3 regions of the Scandinavium lactucae genome follow, and region 2 is predicted to be linked to each of the others. Evidence: predicted binding sites of a transcription regulator. Region 2 holds the regulator's gene; each other region holds the start of a gene.
The links. Region 2 encodes LexA, which represses DNA repair genes until DNA is damaged. Its sites were predicted from a motif close to TNCTGTATGTACATACAGNA; they were not measured.
Positions count from the first base shown of each region.

Region 1: a site for LexA is predicted at 3,414-3,433, ahead of uvrB (excinuclease ABC subunit UvrB). Genes of this name have one in related genera too.
Region 3: a site for LexA is predicted at 1,641-1,660, ahead of SIK69_RS20045 (metal-dependent hydrolase). Genes of this name have one in related genera too.

Region 1 is NZ_JAWXRD010000038.1:74,856-81,166, forward strand. It holds gene pmrA (two-component system response regulator PmrA) at 1-43, shown strand, start outside; gene pmrB (two-component system sensor histidine kinase PmrB) at 44-1,120, shown strand; gene uvrB (excinuclease ABC subunit UvrB) at 1,318-3,339, opposite strand; gene SIK69_RS16960 (ABC transporter ATP-binding protein) at 4,096-4,818, shown strand; gene bioD (dethiobiotin synthase) at 4,793-5,482, opposite strand; gene bioC (malonyl-ACP O-methyltransferase BioC) at 5,475-6,230, opposite strand; gene bioF (8-amino-7-oxononanoate synthase) at 6,214-6,311, opposite strand, start outside.
Region 2 is NZ_JAWXRD010000036.1:84,638-90,948, forward strand. It holds gene zur (zinc uptake transcriptional repressor Zur) at 1-403, shown strand, start outside; gene SIK69_RS15865 (CsbD family protein) at 481-690, opposite strand; gene dinF (MATE family efflux transporter DinF) at 839-2,158, opposite strand; gene lexA (transcriptional repressor LexA) at 2,254-2,862, opposite strand; gene SIK69_RS15880 (diacylglycerol kinase) at 2,972-3,340, opposite strand; gene plsB (glycerol-3-phosphate 1-O-acyltransferase PlsB) at 3,469-5,889, shown strand; gene ubiA (4-hydroxybenzoate octaprenyltransferase) at 5,976-6,311, opposite strand, start outside.
Region 3 is NZ_JAWXRD010000040.1:504,582-510,892, reverse strand. It holds gene SIK69_RS20050 (L-cystine transporter) at 1-905, opposite strand, end outside; gene SIK69_RS20045 (metal-dependent hydrolase) at 1,036-1,626, opposite strand; gene hxpB (hexitol phosphatase HxpB) at 1,741-2,409, opposite strand; gene SIK69_RS20035 (YniB family protein) at 2,547-3,083, shown strand; gene yciA (acyl-CoA thioester hydrolase YciA) at 3,125-3,523, opposite strand; gene SIK69_RS20025 (septation protein A) at 3,524-4,060, opposite strand; gene SIK69_RS20020 (YciC family protein) at 4,111-4,854, opposite strand; partial or broken gene SIK69_RS20015 (hypothetical protein) at 4,838-5,008, opposite strand; gene ompW (outer membrane protein OmpW) at 5,200-5,832, shown strand; gene SIK69_RS20005 (lipid-binding SYLF domain-containing protein) at 6,000-6,311, shown strand, end outside.

The DNA of each region.
Region 1 (6,311 bases), on a different contig from region 2:
TGGCTTTGGCTACATGCTGGTGAAGACCAGTGAGGATGCGTAAATGAATCTGCCGTTTATCCGTGACGTACAGTGGACCATGCGCCGCCAGCTGCTGCTGACGATCGCCGCCATTCTGCTGGTGTGTCAGGTGATCAGCGTGTTCTGGCTGTGGCACGAAAGTCAGGAGCAAATTCAGCTGCTGGTGCAAAGTGCCATCAACGGGCACAACAACCGTAAACATATTGAACACGAAGTGCGCGAAGCCGTCGCCAGCCTGCTGGTGCCAAGTATGTTGATTATCGGGCTGGCGCTGTGGATTTCTCTCCAGGCCGTCAAACGTATCACCCGCCCGCTGTGGGAGTTACAGCAAGAGCTTAACAGCCGCACCCCGGATAACCTGAAGCCTATTGACCTGCCAAAATCGGTTAGCGAAGTCGATGCCGTCACCTCGGCCATCAATCAACTGGTCGAACGCCTTAATCAAACGCTGGAGCGTGAACGCCTGTTTACCGCCGACGTGGCGCATGAGTTGCGCACCCCTCTCTCCGGGTTGCGTCTGCATCTTGAGCTGATGGCGAAATCCAACCGCGTGATGGTTGACCCACTGTTACAACGTCTGGATCAGATGACGCAGAGTATTTCGCAGCTCTTACAGTTGGCGCGCGTCGGCCAGTCATTTTCAGCGGGCAGCTATCAGCGTGTGCCGTTGGTGGAAGAAGTGATAGAGCCAATTCAGGGCGAACTGGAAGCGATGCTCAGCCAGCGCGGACAAACCTTAGCGCTGCCTGCCGGTATGCAAGAGGTCACGGTGTCAGGGGATGCCACGCTGCTGCAAGTGTTATTGCGCAATCTGGTAGAAAACGCCCATCGCTACAGCCCGGAGGATTCGACAATTACGGTTACGATTGATGCCGGAATGATGGCGGTAGAAGATGAAGGGCCGGGAATTGACGAAGCTAAAAGTGGCGAACTCAGTAAAGCGTTCGTACGAATGGACAGCCGCTACGGCGGCATTGGCCTGGGGTTAAGCATCGTGACTCGCATCGCACAGCTGCACGACGCTCAGTTCTTTTTGCATAACCGTCAACCCGGACCGGGCGTGAAAGCGTGGGTTAAATTTCCGCGCCGTTCACGTTGATCAGAATGTCAGGATCCACTGGTGGAAGAAGCCAACCACGATCAGGAAGGAAACCAGGATGGTCAGAGTGGTTAAGAAATTGTCTTTTTGCATGGCACTGTCCTCATTAAACTGAAGACAGTGTCGTCGATAAAGATTAACGCAACATTAAGGCCCCGCTTCGGGGCCTCTTTATTAAGGAAAATTGAGGAAAAATATTAAGACGCGGCGATAAACAGATCGCGCAGCTGATGTAGACGGTCGCGCACTTCGGCGGCTTCTTCAAACTCAAGATTTTGCGCATGCTTCATCATCTGCGCTTCAAGTTCGCTGATTTTCTGCTGCAACGCTTTCGGCGTCAGCGCCAGCTCTGCCGCCTCGGTCTCAGCCGCACTTCTCGACTTGCCGCGACCTTTACCGCGCGTTTTCGCCAGGCTCTCGCCCAACGACAGAATATCGACCACCTTCTTGTTCAGTCCCTGCGGCACAATGCCATTTTCCAGGTTGTACTGCTCCTGCTTCTCACGACGACGCTCGGTTTCACCCATCGCTTTCGCCATCGAGTTGGTGATTCTGTCAGCGTAAAGAATCGCCTTGCCGTTGATGTTACGCGCCGCACGACCGATGGTCTGAATAAGCGAACGTTCGGAACGCAGGAAGCCTTCTTTATCGGCGTCCAGAATCGCCACCAGCGACACTTCCGGCATATCGAGACCTTCCCTTAACAGGTTGATCCCCACCAGCACGTCAAACTCGCCAAGACGCAAATCGCGGATGATCTCCATCCGCTCGACGGTGTCGATATCCGAGTGCAGGTAGCGCACCCGTTCGCCATGCTCTTCCAGATATTCAGTCAGGTCTTCGGCCATGCGTTTGGTGAGCGTGGTGACCAGCACCCGCTCGTTAATCGCTACGCGCAGACGAATTTCTGACAGCAGGTCATCCACCTGGGTGCCGACCGGACGCACTTCGATAACGGGATCCAGCAGACCGGTAGGACGTACCACCTGATCGACCACGTCATCGCCCGATTTTTCCAGCTCATAATTGCCCGGCGTCGCCGACACGTAGATAGTTTGCGGGGCCAGAGCTTCAAATTCTTCAAACTTCAATGGACGGTTGTCCAGCGCCGACGGCAGGCGGAAACCGTATTCAACCAAGGTCTCTTTACGTGCGCGGTCGCCACGGTACATCCCACCAATTTGCGGCACGGTGACGTGGGATTCGTCGATCACCAACAGGCCGTCGGCGGGCAGATAATCAAACAGCGTCGGGGGTGGCTCGCCCGGCCCACGCCCGGAGAGATAGCGCGAGTAGTTTTCAATGCCCGAGCAGTAACCCAGCTCGTTCATCATCTCGAGGTCGAACTGGGTCCGCTGCGAAAGACGTTGCTCTTCCAGCAGCTTGTTGTTTTCCAGCAGCACTTTGCGGCGGTCTGCCAGCTCGACTTTGATCTCTTCCATCGCCTGCACAATGCGTTCACGTGGCGTAACGTAGTGCGTTTTCGGGTAGACGGTAAAACGCTGGATGGTCGATTCCAGATGCCCGGTCAGCGGGTCAAACAGCGACAATCGCTCCACTTCTTCATCAAACAGCTCAACGCGCAGGGCTATGTCGTCAGATTCCGCCGGGAAGATGTCGATAACTTCCCCGCGCACACGGAACGTACCGCGCTGGAATGCCTGATCGTTACGGGTGTATTGCAGTTCGGCCAGACGACGCAGAATCGAACGCTGATCGATAATCATGCCCACCGTCAGGTGCAGCATCATCTTCAGATACAGGTCAGGGTCGCCCAGACCGTAAATGGCAGACACCGAGGCCACCACAATCACGTCGCGGCGTTCAAGCATCGCTTTGGTCGCTGACAGACGCATCTGCTCGATGTGTTCGTTCACCGACGCATCTTTTTCGATAAAGGTATCTGAGCTGGGAACGTAGGCTTCCGGCTGATAGTAGTCGTAATAGGAGACAAAAAACTCGACCGCGTTATCCGGGAAGAACTCTTTCATCTCGCCGTACAGCTGCGCGGCGAGGGTTTTATTCGGGGCCAGCAGCATGGTCGGGCGCTGGAGGTCGGCAATCACGTTGGCGATGGTAAACGTTTTCCCTGAGCCCGTTACCCCGAGCAGCGTTTGATGCGCCAGACCATCTTCCAACCCCTCTTCCAGGCGACGGATGGCCTCGGGCTGATCGCCTGAGGGACGGAAAGCAGAATGCATTTTGAACGGTTTACTCATGAACGACAACCTGATGAAGGGAAACGGGCAGACGATTAATTCTACTCGTCGCACCAAAATTTGCCAATAAAAAACACTGGATATAAAAACAGTAACGCATTAGGGTATGTGTGTTACCGCTGTCATCTGCGATCAACTGCGGTGAAAATTTCCGCTGTGACGATATAAAACACCGGGCGGATCGGGTTATCCCCAGAACATTGTCGTATTTAACATTTGTCAAGAAGGGTGATGAATCTTTTATGGCAGCCGGTGACACTTTTCTTACAGGCATTGCTTTTATTAAACGCATTGATAAATAAAGGAAATATCGAAAAGCCGCGTTTCGCATCAATTTGGGTGCAGGCCGCGTCTTCTCTAGCCTATCGCAAGTTTTCTAACTCTCATGCACATGGTTATCCACAGGAATAGTGGATAAGTGTCTGCAGCCCAACTCCCCTGCCACTCGCGCAAAACGCATCGAGCCCCTAAAAGTCCTGTCGAAAAATTTTTTATCGCTATTTTTTGTCTTTAATCATGCAAAACGCCCGCCGTTGCGCAACGAGATGGCGCTCACAAAAGCAGCGTTAACGCTGCACCACGCGCCGACGCCCTCTTTCATTCGCAGCACCGACAAAGTGCACCGGCCCGGTTGAACACGCGGCACATACGCCTCTTTTTTGAGTAGCAATCCGAAATAGGGGGGCAATTCGCAATGCATTTTCTGTTCTGGCAAGGGATTTGCACAACCTAAAGCCACAACGTAAGGAGATGCCGATGTTGAGTCTACGCGCAGTGAATCACTATTACGGAAATCAGCATATTCTGTGGGATCTCAATCTCGACCTTGCCCCCGGGAAGTGCACCTGCGTGCTCGGGCTGCCGGGCATGGGGAAGACCACGCTGGTGAACTGTATTGCGGGCTTTCAGGCCATCGAAAGCGGCACCATGTTCTGGCAGGAGGCCAGCGGGCCGCCGCGCGACCTGCTCACCCTTTCCCCACCCCTGCGCGCGGCGATGGGTATCGGCTATGTGCCGCAGGATAAGCGGATTTTCTCGCAGATGACGGTGGAAGAGAATTTGCAGATAGCGATGCGGGCAAGCCACGAGGGAAACGGCGCGGTCGGCAGTGACATTTTTGACCTGATGCCTGAGCTGTATCCGCTGCGCCAGGTCAAGGGGGCGGCGATGTCCGACGATGACCAGTATCAGCTGGCGCTTGCCAGCGCGCTGGTCACCCGGCCCAAACTGCTGATCCTTGACGAGCCGACGCGCGGGATGGGGCTGGGGTTTATGCACAAACTCGGCGAATGCCTGCTGCGTCTGAACCGTGAACTGGGGCTAACGGTGCTGCTCGCCGAGCAGCACCTGCCGTTTATTCGCCGGGTGGCGGATACCTTCTGCCTGTTGCATCGCGGGCGTAACGTCGCGCAGGGCCCGGTGAATCAGCTCGATACCCGGCTGCTGGCGCAGTTTATGACGCCGGACGAAGCGCCGTAAGGTCGAGATATTGCCCTGTCTCTGCGGCCTCTGGCCCCTGTTCCAGATAAGGGATTTCTCCCAGCAACGGCGCGGGCAGCATCCTCGTCAGAGTCGCCAGGTATTCGGCGTGACGTTTACCCGGCGGGATAACGTCATTAGCAATCCAGCCCGCGAGGTGCAACCCGGCCTGTTGCACCGCCTGCGCGGTCAGCAGCGCATGGTTGATACAGCCGAGCTTTACACCCACCACGAGGATCACCGGCAAGCGCTCAGCCTGCACCCAATCGGCAAAGGTATACGAGGCTGACAACGGCGTGAACCAGCCGCCTGCCCCTTCGACCAGCACCCATTCCGCTTTCTGCGACAGCGCCTGCAGCCCAGCGGAAAGCGTTCGCGCCTCTATGGGTCGGCCTTCATCTGCGCTAATGATGTGCGGCGAGGTCGGTTCCGCAAAGGTGTATGGATTCACCTCTGCGTAGTTCAGCGCTACCGCGCTGTGGCGTTGCAGGGCCAGCGCGTCGGTGTTGCGCAACCCGTCGGCGGTCATTTCGCTACCCGATGCCACTGGCTTATAGCCTGCGGTGCGATAGCCCGCGCGGTTTGCCGCCTGCAAAAGCGCGCAGCTGGCAACGGTTTTACCGACTTCGGTGTCGGTGCCAGTAACAAAATAACGTTCAATCACGGTCAATGACTCCTGTAAAAATATGGTACGTCAGGGCGCAACGCCCCTGCTGTTTCGGCCATGCCAACTGAATTTGCTGCAACTGGCTGCGGGTCAGGGTTTGCGCCGCCCGGCCTTCATGCAGATGGGTCGCGCCAATGCCTTTCAGTGAGCGCATCGCACTCAGAGCATCGTCAAAGGTCAGGCAGAAAGTGTGCGTGTGATGCTGGCAGCGATAACCCGCCAGGGCGGCAATAATCTCGGCCTGGGTTAAAAAACGATTGGCGTGCGGCTGGCGGTCGACTGGCTGCCATGCCTGATGCAGTTCCGGCAGCGAATCCGCCACCAGAGTGCTGAACGCCACCCGGCCCCCGGGACGCACCACGCGGTACAATTCGCTCAGCGCCGTCGGCAGCGAGTCACACCACTGCACCGCGAGGTTGCTCCAGGCCAGGTCGTACTGCTCATCAGCCAGCGGCATGGCTTCAATATCCGCCTGCACATAGTGTTGTGCCGAACGCTGGGACAGCGCCTGTTCCAGCATCGGCGAGGAGAGGTCCAGTGCCGTGACCTGGCTTCCCACATCCGTCCAGTAGCGACTCATGCTCCCCGGCCCACAGCCAGCATCCAGCACCCGGTTGAACGCTCGTCCGGGAAGCTGTGCCAGCAACGCCGCGGCGCTCTGGCGCTGGAGTTCGTCGTGTTGCTGATAGTGACTGGCGGCCCGGCCAAACGCGGCCGCAATCGCTGATTTATCGACGGGCGGCATCCAACACCTCCAGTAACTGGTCGATATCCTGCGGCTGATGTGCGGCGGTCAGCGTCACCCTCAGGCGCGCCGTCCCCGCTG
Region 2 (6,311 bases):
CGCAATCAGCGCTTATGATCTGCTGGACCTGCTGAAAGTCAGCGAGCCGCAGGCCAAGCCGCCGACCGTGTATCGGGCGCTGGAATTCTTACTCGAGCAGGGATTTGTGCATAAAGTGGAGTCCACCAATAGCTATGTGATGTGCCATCTGTTCGATAAACCCTCGCATACGTCGGCGATGTTTATCTGCGATCGTTGTGGCGTGGTGAAGGAAGAAGCGGCTGACGGCGTGGAAGACATTATGCATGCATTGGCGGCGCGGATGGGCTTTGCGCTACGTCATAACGTGATTGAAGCCCATGGGCTGTGTTCAGGGTGTGTCGAGGTGGAAGCTTGCCGCACACAGGACTGCTGCGGTCACGATCATACGATCCTCATCAAACGCAAACCGGGTCAGAAATAAGCGCCAGAAAAATATCGGGCGGCCTTTAAGCCGCCCTGAGGGTTGTACATCCGTGTACGCACGGGTAGTGCATTTATTTACCAGCGGTAATCGTTGCGGGTTTCCCAGTCTTTCACTTCGTTCTCGGCCTGATCTTTCTCATAGCCGTAACGTTCCTGGATTTTCCCGACCAGCTGGTCGCGCTTACCTTCAATGACGGTGAAGTCATCATCGGTCAGCTTACCCCATTTCTCTTTCACTTTACCTTTGAGCTGTTTCCAGTTACCGCCGACTTCGTCTTTATTCATGATCCATTCCTCTTAGTTCGGTGGAGAGAGTGAAATAACATCGTCCGTAAAACACTGTTTTCTGCTGGACGTGGTAATCAGTATAGGTAAGGATTTTGCCTGCTGAAGATTATTCAGAATCTTTAACCATCGACTAAAAACGAAGCAGCTACGAAAACCAGGTTCCGTGTTGCCCGTGACGCCGCCAAATCCACGCCAGCGCCAGGCCGCGCAGGGCGAGGAATACCGCCAGCGCCAACCATAATCCGTGATTGCCGAGAACGGGCACAGTGAACAGAGTCAGGGCAAAACCCGCCGCCGCCACCGCCATGCTGTTACGCATCTCCGCCCCACGCGTGGCACCAATAAACATGCCGTCGAGCAGATAACACCACACGCCGATCACCGGCAGAACCACCTGCCAGATAACGTAGCGATCGGCCAGTTCCCGCAGCTCAGTGATGGACGTCAGCATGGCAACAATCTGTTCTCCCGCTAGCGCATAAATTAGCGCGAACGCCAGGGCGACAATGCCGGATTGACGGCACGCCGCTTTCCAGACCTGCAACAGTTGGCTGTCATCACGCGCACCATACGCCTGCCCGGAGTGGGCTTCCACCGCGTAGGCAAAGCCGTCCAGCGCGTAGGCGGTAAAGGTCAACATGGTCATCAGCACCGCGTTGACCGCGACGATGTCACTCCCAAGCCGGGCACCTAATACCGTCAGCGCGCCAAAGCATAGCTGCAGCAGCAGCGAACGCAGCATGATGTCGCGGTTGAGCGCCAACAGGCGGCGAATATTACCGCGCCAGGCATCTTTCATTAGCGCCCACGAAATGCCGCGCAGGTGTAACACCCGACGCACCATCAGCAGGCCGATGAAAAAAGTCACGTATTCGGCGCAGACCGTGGCCAGCGCGGCTCCCTGCACGTTCATGTGCAGGCCCATCACCAGCCATAAATCGAGCGCGATGTTCAGCACATTGCCGACCACCAGCAAAATTACCGGGGCCCGCGCATATTGAACCCCAAGCAGCCAGCCCAGCAGCACCAGGTTAGCCAGCGATGCAGGCGCGCTCAGCCAGCGAATCTCGAGGAAGCGGCGGGCCTGTTCGAGTACCGCCTCGCTGCCGCCAACAATATGCAGCGCCAGGTCAATCAACGGGGTGCGCAGCAGCACGATGGCTGCTCCAGCGCCAATCGCCAGAAGCAACGGCTGCACCAGCGCTCTGGCGAGGCGAACGGGGTCTTTTGCGCCGAAGGCTTGCGCGGTCAGGCCGGTAGTGCTCATCCGCAGGAACAGCAGCAGCATAAACAGGAAGCTGGTCGCCATTGAGCCGACCGCTACGCCGCCGAGATACACCGGGCTATCGAGATGGCCGATAACCGCCGTGTCCACCAGGCCAAGCAGTGGCACGGTGATGTTGGAGAAAATCATGGGTAGCGCAAGACGCCACAATGCCTTGTCCGCAGCGCTGAAGAGCGACATGAGAAAACCTGTACGAGTGAATGAGGTAAAAAAGATAACAAAATGGCACCAGAACGGTGCCACTGAAAATACTTAATTCCGGCCTGACGAGACGGTTACTGCCATTCGCCATTGCGGATAACGCCAACCGCCAGCCCTTCGATGGAGAAGTTCTGCTGGCGCAGATCGACCACAATCGGGGAAAACTCGCTGTTTTCCGGCAGCAGTTCAACGGTGCTGCCCTGCTTTTTCAGGCGTTTCACGGTCACTTCGTCATCAATACGGGCGACAACCACCTGGCCGTTACGCACGTCCTGGGTTTTATGCACCGCCAGCAGATCGCCGTCAAGAATACCGATATCACGCATCGACATACCGCTGACGCGCAGCAGGAAATCGGCGCTCGGCTTAAACATCGCCGGATCGACCTGGTAATGTGCTTCGATATGTTGCTGTGCCAGCAGGGGTTCACCCGCTGCGACGCGGCCAATCAGCGGAATGCCTGATTCTTCTTCAATCAGCAGACGAATACCGCGGGATGCGCCGGAAACAATCTCGATGACGCCTTTACGTGCCAGCGCTTTCAGATGCTCTTCAGCCGCGTTCGGGGAACGGAACCCCAAGCGCTGCGCGATTTCCGCACGCGTTGGCGGCATGCCGGTTTGGCTGATGTGATCCCGAATAAGATCGAACACCTCTTGCTGCCTGGTCGTTAACGCTTTCATTCCGCCCCCTGGGTGTATATACAGTTATGCTGTGAGTATATACAGCTAATGGCGATTTTGGAACCGCAAAACGCACAAAAAACCAGACGTTTGCGTAATTATGCGAGCGTTAGCGAAAATGCGTCCACAGCAGCGACACCCAGGTGAAGACAGCGACCATAATCGACAGCAGCACCGCGGCGGAGCCCATGTCTTTCGCTCGCCCGGACAGCTCGTGACGTTCTGTGCCGATGCGATCGACCACGGCTTCGATCGCGCTGTTGAGAATTTCCACTATCATCACCAACAGGACCGAGCCAATCAGTAGCACCCGAGTGATCGCATCCACGTCTAACCAACAGGCGATGATGACGGCGATAATGGCGGCGGTTCCCTCCTGGCGAAAGGCCGCTTCGTTTTGCCATGCGGCGCGGAAACCCTTCCAGGAATAGCCTGCCGCTTTGAAGATTCGGGTGAACCCGGTGGTATCATTTGCCATCAAAAGAACCTTTTGCATTATTAGCGTCAATGTCGGTGTGCGCCGCGCGTGGTAGAACAGATATTCTGTGTACTTTCTGTTATCCTTGCGGCGCATTTGCATGATTAACCAGAGGCTTTACATCGTTTATGTCTGGCTGGCCACGAATTTACTATAAATTACTGAATTTACCATTAAGCGTGCTGGTAAAAAGCAAGTCTATCCCGGCAAATCCTGCCGAGGAACTGGGACTCGATACCTCACGCCCAATTATGTATGTTCTGCCGTATAACTCGAAAGCAGACCTGCTGACGTTACGCGCCCAATGTCTGGCGCATGACCTCCCGGATCCGCTGGAACCGCTGGAGATCGACGGCACCGTGCTGCCGCGCTACGTGTTCATTCACGGCGGGCCGCGCGCGTTTACGTATTACACGCCGAAAGAAGAGTCTATCAAGCTCTTCCATCATTATCTGGATTTGCATCGCAGCAATCCAGAACTCGATGTGCAAATGGTTCCAGTGTCGGTGATGTTTGGTCGCTCACCGGGCCGTGAAAAAGGCGAAGCCAATCCGCCTCTGCGCATGATGAACGGCTTCCAGAAATTCTTCGCCGTGACCTGGCTTGGTCGCGACAGCTTCGTGCGTTTCTCGCCGTCCGTGTCGCTGCGCCGCATGGCCACCGAGCACGGCACCGATAAAATTATCGCTCAGAAGCTGGCCCGCGTGGCGCGTACCCATTTTGCCCGTCAGCGTCTGGCTGCCGTCGGCCCGCGTCTGCCTGCCCGTCAGGACTTGTTCAATAAGCTGCTGGCATCCAAAGCGATTGCCCGTGCGGTAGAAGACGAAGCGCGCAGCAAGAAAATCTCCCATGAAAAAGCACAGCAGAACGCCATTGCGCTGATGGAAGAGATTGCCGCCAACTTCTCTTACGAGATGATTCGTCTCACCGACCGCGTACTCGGCTTCACCTGGAACCGTTTGTACCAGGGGATCAACGTCAATAACGCCGAGCGCGTGCGTCAGCTGGCGCACGACGGCCATGAGATTGTCTATGTGCCCTGCCACCGCAGCCACATGGACTATATGCTGCTCTCTTACGTGCTTTATCACCAGGGGCTGGTGCCGCCGCATATCGCCGCAGGCATCAACCTGAATTTCTGGCCCGCGGGCCCGATTTTCCGCCGCCTGGGCGCGTTCTTTATTCGTCGTACCTTCAAAGGTAACAAGCTGTATTCCACCGTATTCCGCGAATACTTAGGCGAGCTGTTCAGCCGCGGCTATTCCGTTGAATACTTCGTGGAAGGCGGGCGTTCCCGTACCGGTCGTCTGCTGGATCCGAAAACCGGCACCTTGTCGATGACCATTCAGGCGATGCTGCGTGGCGGCACCCGTCCAATCACTCTCGTGCCTATTTACATCGGCTACGAGCACGTGATGGAAGTGGGCACCTACGCCAAAGAGCTGCGTGGGGCGACCAAAGAGAAAGAGAGTCTGCCGCAGATGCTGCGCGGCCTGAGCAAACTGCGTAATCTCGGTCAGGGCTACGTCAACTTTGGCGAACCGATGCCGCTGATGACCTATCTCAACCAGCACGTGCCGGAGTGGCGGGAGTCCATCGACCCGATTGAATCCATTCGTCCGGCCTGGCTGACGCCAACGGTGAACAACATCGCCGAAGACCTGATGGTGCGCATTAACAACGCCGGGGCGGCCAACGCCATGAACCTGTGTGTGACCGCGCTGCTGGCCTCGCGTCAGCGCTCGCTGACCCGCGAGCAGTTAACCGAGCAGCTCGAATGCTATCTACAGCTGATGCGCAACGTGCCGTACTCCTCGGATTCCACCGTACCGTCTGCCACCGCCAGCGAGCTTATCGATCATGCGTTGCAGATGAACAAGTTCGAAGTCGAGAAAGACACCATCGGCGATATCATCATCCTGCCGCGCGAGCAGGCGGTGTTGATGACCTACTATCGCAACAACATTACCCACATGCTGATGATCCCGTCGCTGCTGGCCGCGATTGTGACCCAGCATCGCAAAATCTCCCGCGCGGAGATGGTGCGACATGTGGAAGTGCTGTACCCGATGCTGAAAGCCGAGCTGTTCCTGCGCTGGGAAAAAGACGAGCTGGCGGGCGTTATCGACCTGCTGCTGGCCGAAATGCAGCGTCAGGCGCTGATCACGGTTGAGAATGACGACGTTAGCGTCAACCCGTCGCACTCCCGTACCCTGCAACTGCTGGCTGCTGGAGCCCGTGAAACGCTGCAACGCTACGCCATTACCTTCTGGCTGCTGAGTGCGAATCCGTCCATCAACCGCAGTACGCTGGAGAAAGAGAGCCGCACCGTGGCACAACGTCTGTCAGTGCTGCATGGCATCAACGCGCCGGAGTTCTTCGATAAAGCGGTGTTCAGTACCCTGGTGCTGACCCTGCGTGACGAAGGTTACATCAGTGATACCGGCGATGCCGAACCGGCGGAAACGCTGAAGGTGTATCAGATGCTGGCTGAGCTGATTGCGTCCGATGTGCGTCTGACCGTCGAGAGCGCCAATCAGGACGCGTGACCTTAGCGCGTAAAAAAGCCGGAGCAATGTGAGTTGCTCCGGCTTTTTTGTTTTTGCCCGGCAAGCCTTGCGCCGCCGGGAAGAGGTTAAAGCATATAACTCATCGCCAGACCGATAAACAACACCAGCCCCACGTAGTTGTTGTTCATAAACGCTTTAAAGCAGGCATCACGATCGCGGTTTTTAATCAGCTTCTGCTGATAAATAAACAGCGCCCCGGCGATGAAAATCGACCAGTAGAATTCCCAGTTAAGATGGCTCAGCCAGCCGACCGCCACCATCAATCCTAGCGATAAGACCTGCAAAATCCCGATGATCAGCTTGTCGTGTTTGCCAAACAGAATCGCGGTAGATTTGACGCCAATCTTTAAATCGTCATCCCGGTCAACCATCGCATATTCGGTATCGTAGGCCACCGTCCA
Region 3 (6,311 bases), on a different contig from region 2:
AAGGTCAGCACCGGCCATACTTTACGGAAGTATTTCAGCGGGTTGATGCCGTTGGCACCCAACAGCAGACCGTGAACCACGAACATGATCGCCAGGCCCAGGTAAGAGGCAACCACGAAACCGCCAAGTTTGATGATGTCCTGCAGATTAGAACCCGCCACGACTTTGGTCATCAGCGCCAGCACACCGTAAGGTGTCAGCTGCATGACCAGACGCACCAGCTTCATTACCCAGCTTTGCAGGGTATCGATAGCGGTCAGCACGCGTTTGCCTTTTGGCTCGTCGTCTTTCAGCAGTTTCAGGGCTGCCACCCCGAGGAAGGCCGCGAAAATGACGATGCTGATAATTGACGTCGGGCTTGCGCCGGTCAGGTCAGCAAACGGGTTTTTCGGCACGAAGGAGAGCAGCAGCTGCGGCACGCTCAGGTCAGCCACTTTCCCGGCGTAAGTGCTCTGAATGGCATTCAGACGCGCGGTTTCGGCGGTACCCTGAACCAGACCTTCAGCGGTAAGACCGAACAGGTTGGTAACCAGCACACCGACCAGCGCAGAAATCAGCGTGGTAAACAGCAGGGTGCCGATGGTCAGGAAGCTGATTTTACCCAGCTGCGACGCATTGTGCAGACGCGCTACCGCACTGAGAATAGAGGCAAACACCAGCGGCATGACGATCATTTGCAGCAGCTGAACATAGCCATTGCCCACGACGTTGAACCACTGGATAGACTCTTTAAGGACCGTGCTGTCTGCACCGTAAATCAGCTGCAGTACCAGACCAAACGCCACGCCCATCGCCAGACCGACCAGCACTTTCTTGGCCAGGCTCCAGTTTTTATGGCGGGTTTGCGCCAGAGCAAACAGCAATATCGCGAACACCAGCACGTTCGCTATTAATGGAAAATTCATCCCCGTTCTCCTGATCTCTTTATTCTGTCTAGAAATATACTGCTTTTAATGACGCAAGATTATCAGAAGTGTGAAGTGGCGCTTATATCCAAATGGAATGGTTTATGACAAAAGCGCTGATACTGCTGGTTTACTGTCCGCTTTGATGATTAATAAAGCGGTCGAAGCGAAATTGCAGGGCGCTGATCAGGCTTGAGGACCAACGCACCGCGCTGTTATCCGGTATCGACTGCGGCATCCACACGGCATACACGAACAACGCCATGCATAATACGCGTTCCAGTTGGTTACCTTTGCGTGGGGCGAGAATAGGTAATCGAAAGCGCCAGCGACACGGCCACAGCAGCGGCACCCCGGCAGGGGTTAACATGTCGGCGAGGATATGGCTCAGATAGCCCAGCACCATGCCCTGCAACACATCGGCGGGGATAAACCAGCTCTCGGGTACTTTCAGGTAGAACAGGGTCAGGCCGCCGAAAACGGCCAGAAGACTATGGGTAAAACCGCGATGGCCGAACATCCTCGCCACGGGCTTGGCTATCCAGCTTAAGCGTTGCCCGAGGAAGGATTTGGGGTGATCGATGTCTGGCAGCAGGCAGGTCAACACCGCAGCGGGAACAATGTGCCACCAGTCACCCTGTGCAAGAACCGGGGTCAGTTCTGCATTTTTAGCAAACACCGCACAGGCGATAGAAAAGAGCAGGTGTCCTTCCGCCGTCATGATAATACCCGTCAAACTGTCAATTCATACAGTATAGGGTTTTTATACAGTAGGCGGAAGAGGTGACGGTGTAACTGTTTGTCACTCTCTTAGATTAACAAACCGCGCGCCGGGTTAACCGCGCAAATGTTCGGCGGTGAGCTGTTCCAGCGAAGAAAGCTTCACGTTAGCCAGGACGTAGCGCGGGTCGGCGAAGTTGGCATGCTCCGGGACAACAATCGACCGCATCCGCGCCGCTTTGCTGGCAATCATGCCGTTAACGGAATCTTCCAGCGCCACACAGGCCAGCGGGTTAACGCCGAGTTTCGCCGCACAGTCGAGATACACCTGCGGATGCGGTTTGCTGTACTGCAGTTTTTCGGCGGAGGCCAGGGCGTCGAACTGATCGCGCAGGTCGAACATATCCAGCACTTTTTCCAGCATAAGTAACGGGGAAGCAGAGGCCAGACCGACTTTCAGCCCCTGAGATTTGCACAGCGCAATCGCTTCGCGCACACCCGGCAGCAGCGGACGTTGTTCTTCAACCAGAGTTATTGCGCGGCCGATGATACGGGCGGTGACCTCGTCGCGGCTTGGGCCGTTCCACGGTTGCTGGGCAAACCACAGCTCTACCACCATATCAATGCGCAGACCGAGCGTGTCCGGCAGCTCGTTGCGGCGCGAAATGTCTACGCCCAGACCGGCAATGACATCCAGTTCGGCACGATCCCACAACGGTTCGGAATCAATCAGTAAACCATCCATATCAAAGATAGCGGCAACAATTTGACGCTCGGCTGTCATAAGGCAACTCCTGTAGGGAAAAAGACCTGAGATTCGACCTCATCGTACACCATATCGCTTTTAAAGCGCAGGCGAAAAGGCGCAACTAAAGGTAGACTTACTGCGAAACAGAAAGCGCGTCTGAACAAGGGGAACCCATGACGTATCAACAAGCAGGACGCATCGCCGTACTGAAACGCATTTTGGGCTGGGTCATCTTTATCCCGGCCGTTATCTCCACCCTCATTTCGGTGTTCAAATTCATGTTTGAGCACAGTGAGAAGCAGCCAGGGATCGATGCGGTTCTGCTCGATTTCGCCCATGTAATGATTGAGATGATCCGCTTCAATACGCCGTTCCTGAACTTTTTCTGGTACAACTCGCCGCAGCCCGATTTTCATCACAGCCTGAATATCGGCTTTTGGATTATCTTTGCCCTGATTTTCATCGGGCTGGCGTTGCAGGCCTCCGGGGCGCGAATGAGTCGTCAGGCCAAGTTTCTACGCGAAGGCGTGGAGGATCAGCTGATTCTGGAGAAAGCCAAAGGGCCGGAAGGGTTAAACAAAGTACAAATCGATGCGAAAATTGTGGTTCCGCACCACACCATCTTTTTGCAGATTTTCACCCTGTATGTCCTGCCGGTGATTGTGATTGTGGCGGGATACTTCTTCTTTAAACTGCTCGGTTTTCTGTAATAAAAAAGCCCGGTCAAACTGTTGTATTGACCGGGCTTTTTTTACGCCTGCGGGAAGGGCCGGGGCTTTCCTTCGCTATCCACCGCCACATAGATAAACAGGGCTTCGGTCGCTTTATAACGCTGACCGATTGGCTCAGAAGAGACCTTCTTCACCCACACTTCAATGTTCACCGTGATTGAGGTGGTACCGCGTTTGGTGCAGCGGGCATAGCAACACACCACATCACCGACCGCGACGGGACGTAAAAACGTCATGCCATCAACGCGCACCGTGACCACACGGCCCTGCGCAATTTCTTTGGCCATGATGGCACCACCGAGGTCCATCTGCGACATGATCCAGCCGCCGAAGATATCGCCATTGGCGTTGGTATCCGCTGGCATCGCCAGGGTACGCAGAACTAAATCGCCCTGCGGGACGTTACTGCTCACGGTCATTTACTTGTCGTCCTGCGGCATGTGGCGGTAGATGTACACCCCGCTCAGCAGCGTGAAAATCAGGGTCAGGGCGGTTAAGCCGAACACTTTAAAGTTAATCCAGATGTTTTCCGGCAGCCAGAAGGCGATATAGATGTTCGCCAGGCCACAAATGATAAAGAACAGCGCCCAGGCAATATTCAGTCGCGACCACACGAACTGTGGCAGGGTCAGCTCTTTGCCGAGCATCCGCTGGATCAGCGGCTTTTTCATAACCCACTGGCTGAACAGCAGCGCCCCGGCAAACAGGACATAAATAACCGTCACCTTCCATTTAATAAACTCAGAGTTATGGAAGAACAGGGTCATGCCGCCAAATACCGCAACCAGCACAAAGGTAATCAGTGCCATTTTTTCGACTTTGCGATAGCGTACCCAGCAGTAAACCAGGACGATGGCGGTGGCGATTATCAGGGCCGCGGTAGCGGTAAAGATGTCATACAGTTTGTAGAAAACAAAGAACACCACCAACGGTAAAAAATCCAAAAACTGCTTCATACATCGGTTCCGTATTTCAATAGTGGCCCGGGATCGCCGGGCCTGGGGGATCAGTTACGAATAAGCATATACAGGCGGAATAAATAGATCAGCAATAAAGCGGAAATCAAATTGCTGATGCAGTTTACCACCACCGCGCCGACGTTCGGCGTGAGTACCGCGAAGTTCGGCGCGAACATTAGCAGCAGCGTTTTCGCCAGCAGCCAGCCAATCACCGCCGGTGCGACCAGACGCATGTTGCCCCACGCCAGACGCATACTGTTGCGCATTGAGGAGAAAATCCCCATTTTGTCCTGCACCAGCATGATAGGCGCGAAAGCGAGCACAATAGCCAGCAAGACGCCTGGGACCACAACCAGCATCACGCCCATCTGTACCAGAAAGGTGGTGATTAAAATCAGCAGCAGCAGTTTCGGCAGCACCGGCGCACTGGCCCCGATCGCACGCAGAGCGCTCACACGCTGTCCGGCGGAAATCATCTGAATCATCAGCAGTACGCCGCCCGCGAGAATGGCGTTGCCAATCAGCCCGGAAAATGTTGACGCCGCCGACGCCCGCAACAGAATTTGCTGCTGTTCCGGGGTCATGTTTTGCACCAGTTCAAACAGACCCACGCTGCCTGCCAGGTTATCCCCCTGGCTCAACTGGGCGAGCTGTTCATCGCTCGGTGAGAACGCATGGCCAAGCACCACCGTGATAAACGCACACAACAACGCAATCAACAGAACCGTAACGAACTGATTGCGAAAAAAATTACCCGTGTCACGGTAAACCGACTTAGCCGTGATAGACATGCACTCTCCTTGAGTCTGACTGGTAGTAATAAGCCGGCAATTGTAACCCACCCGACGCCAAAGTGGCAGCATCAACACCTGTATGGAAAAGCATATCTTTGTAAAGAGGCGGTAAGCCGCCGGGGCCTGTGGCGTTTTTTTCGCCGCCGTTACCCTTTTATTTGTAACAGAGAAAAGAAAGAAAATTGATGTGGATGGGGTTTATCTCTGCGGATTTGGTAACGAAAAATTAATCCAGATCAATGAATGTTAAATCTCAAGATTGAATGTGATCTGAGTTGGATCGTTTTTACTTATTTGTGGGTATATTCAGCGCGCTTATAAAACCATAACGAAGGAGTGGAAATGAAAAAGTTAGCAGTGGCAGCGCTGGTTTTGAGCAGTCTCTCTGGCGGAGCCTGGGCGCATGAAGCGGGCGAGTTCTTTATCCGTGCCGGGTCGGCGACCATCCGTCCAACCGAAGGCTCTGATAACGTACTTGGGCTGGGCAGCTTTACCGTCGATAACAATACCCAGCTTGGTTTAACTTTCACCTATATGGCCACCGATAACATCGGGATCGAGTTGTTGGCCGCGTCACCGTTCCGCAGCAAAGTGGGCACTGGCCCAACAGGAACGATAGCCACGGTGAATCTGTTACCGCCGACGCTGATGGCACAGTGGTACTTCCTTGATGCCAGCAGCAAAGTGCGTCCGTACATCGGGGCCGGGATCAACTACACCACCTTCTTTAACGCCGACTTCAACGATACCGGGAAAGACGCGGGGTTATCTGACCTCAGCGCCAGTGATTCCTGGGGGGCTGCGGGGCAGGTTGGGGTGGATTACTTGATCAACCGTGACTGGCTGATTAACGCCTCGGTCTGGTATATGGATGTCGACACCGATATCAAATTTAAGGCCGGTGGCGAAAATCACACCATTAATACGCGTCTTGACCCGTGGGTGTTTATGTTCTCCGCAGGTTATCGCTTCTGATGGTATTAAGAGTGGCTGCCGGGCGGCCACTCTCACCGTTCAAAAATGCTCCAATTATCTGTAATTTAAAAATAAATTCCTTACATCAGCATTCCGCTCATTTCTCGCATCTGTTTAGGTTGTCACTAAAATGGCGCTCTCAAAATAAAGAGAGACAGATGTAACTTATGAAATTTAAATCCCTTTTCATTGTTTCTGCCCTGGTGCTTGCCGGATGTAGCGCTAAAGGCGATACCGCCAGTCAACAGCGCGCCACCATTCAACAAATGCGCACCGATACCTTAACGCAGCTCTATAAGCTGCATCCGGAAGCGCGGAGTGACATTCAGCATTCGACCGGTTATGCAGTCTTCGCCAGCAACAGCAGTAAAATTTTCTTCTTTGGATTCGGCAGCGGCTATGGCGTGGTGAAAGATCAGCACAGCGGCAAAGATACCTATATGAAAATGGCGCAGGGCGGGGCAGGCGTCGGGGTCGGC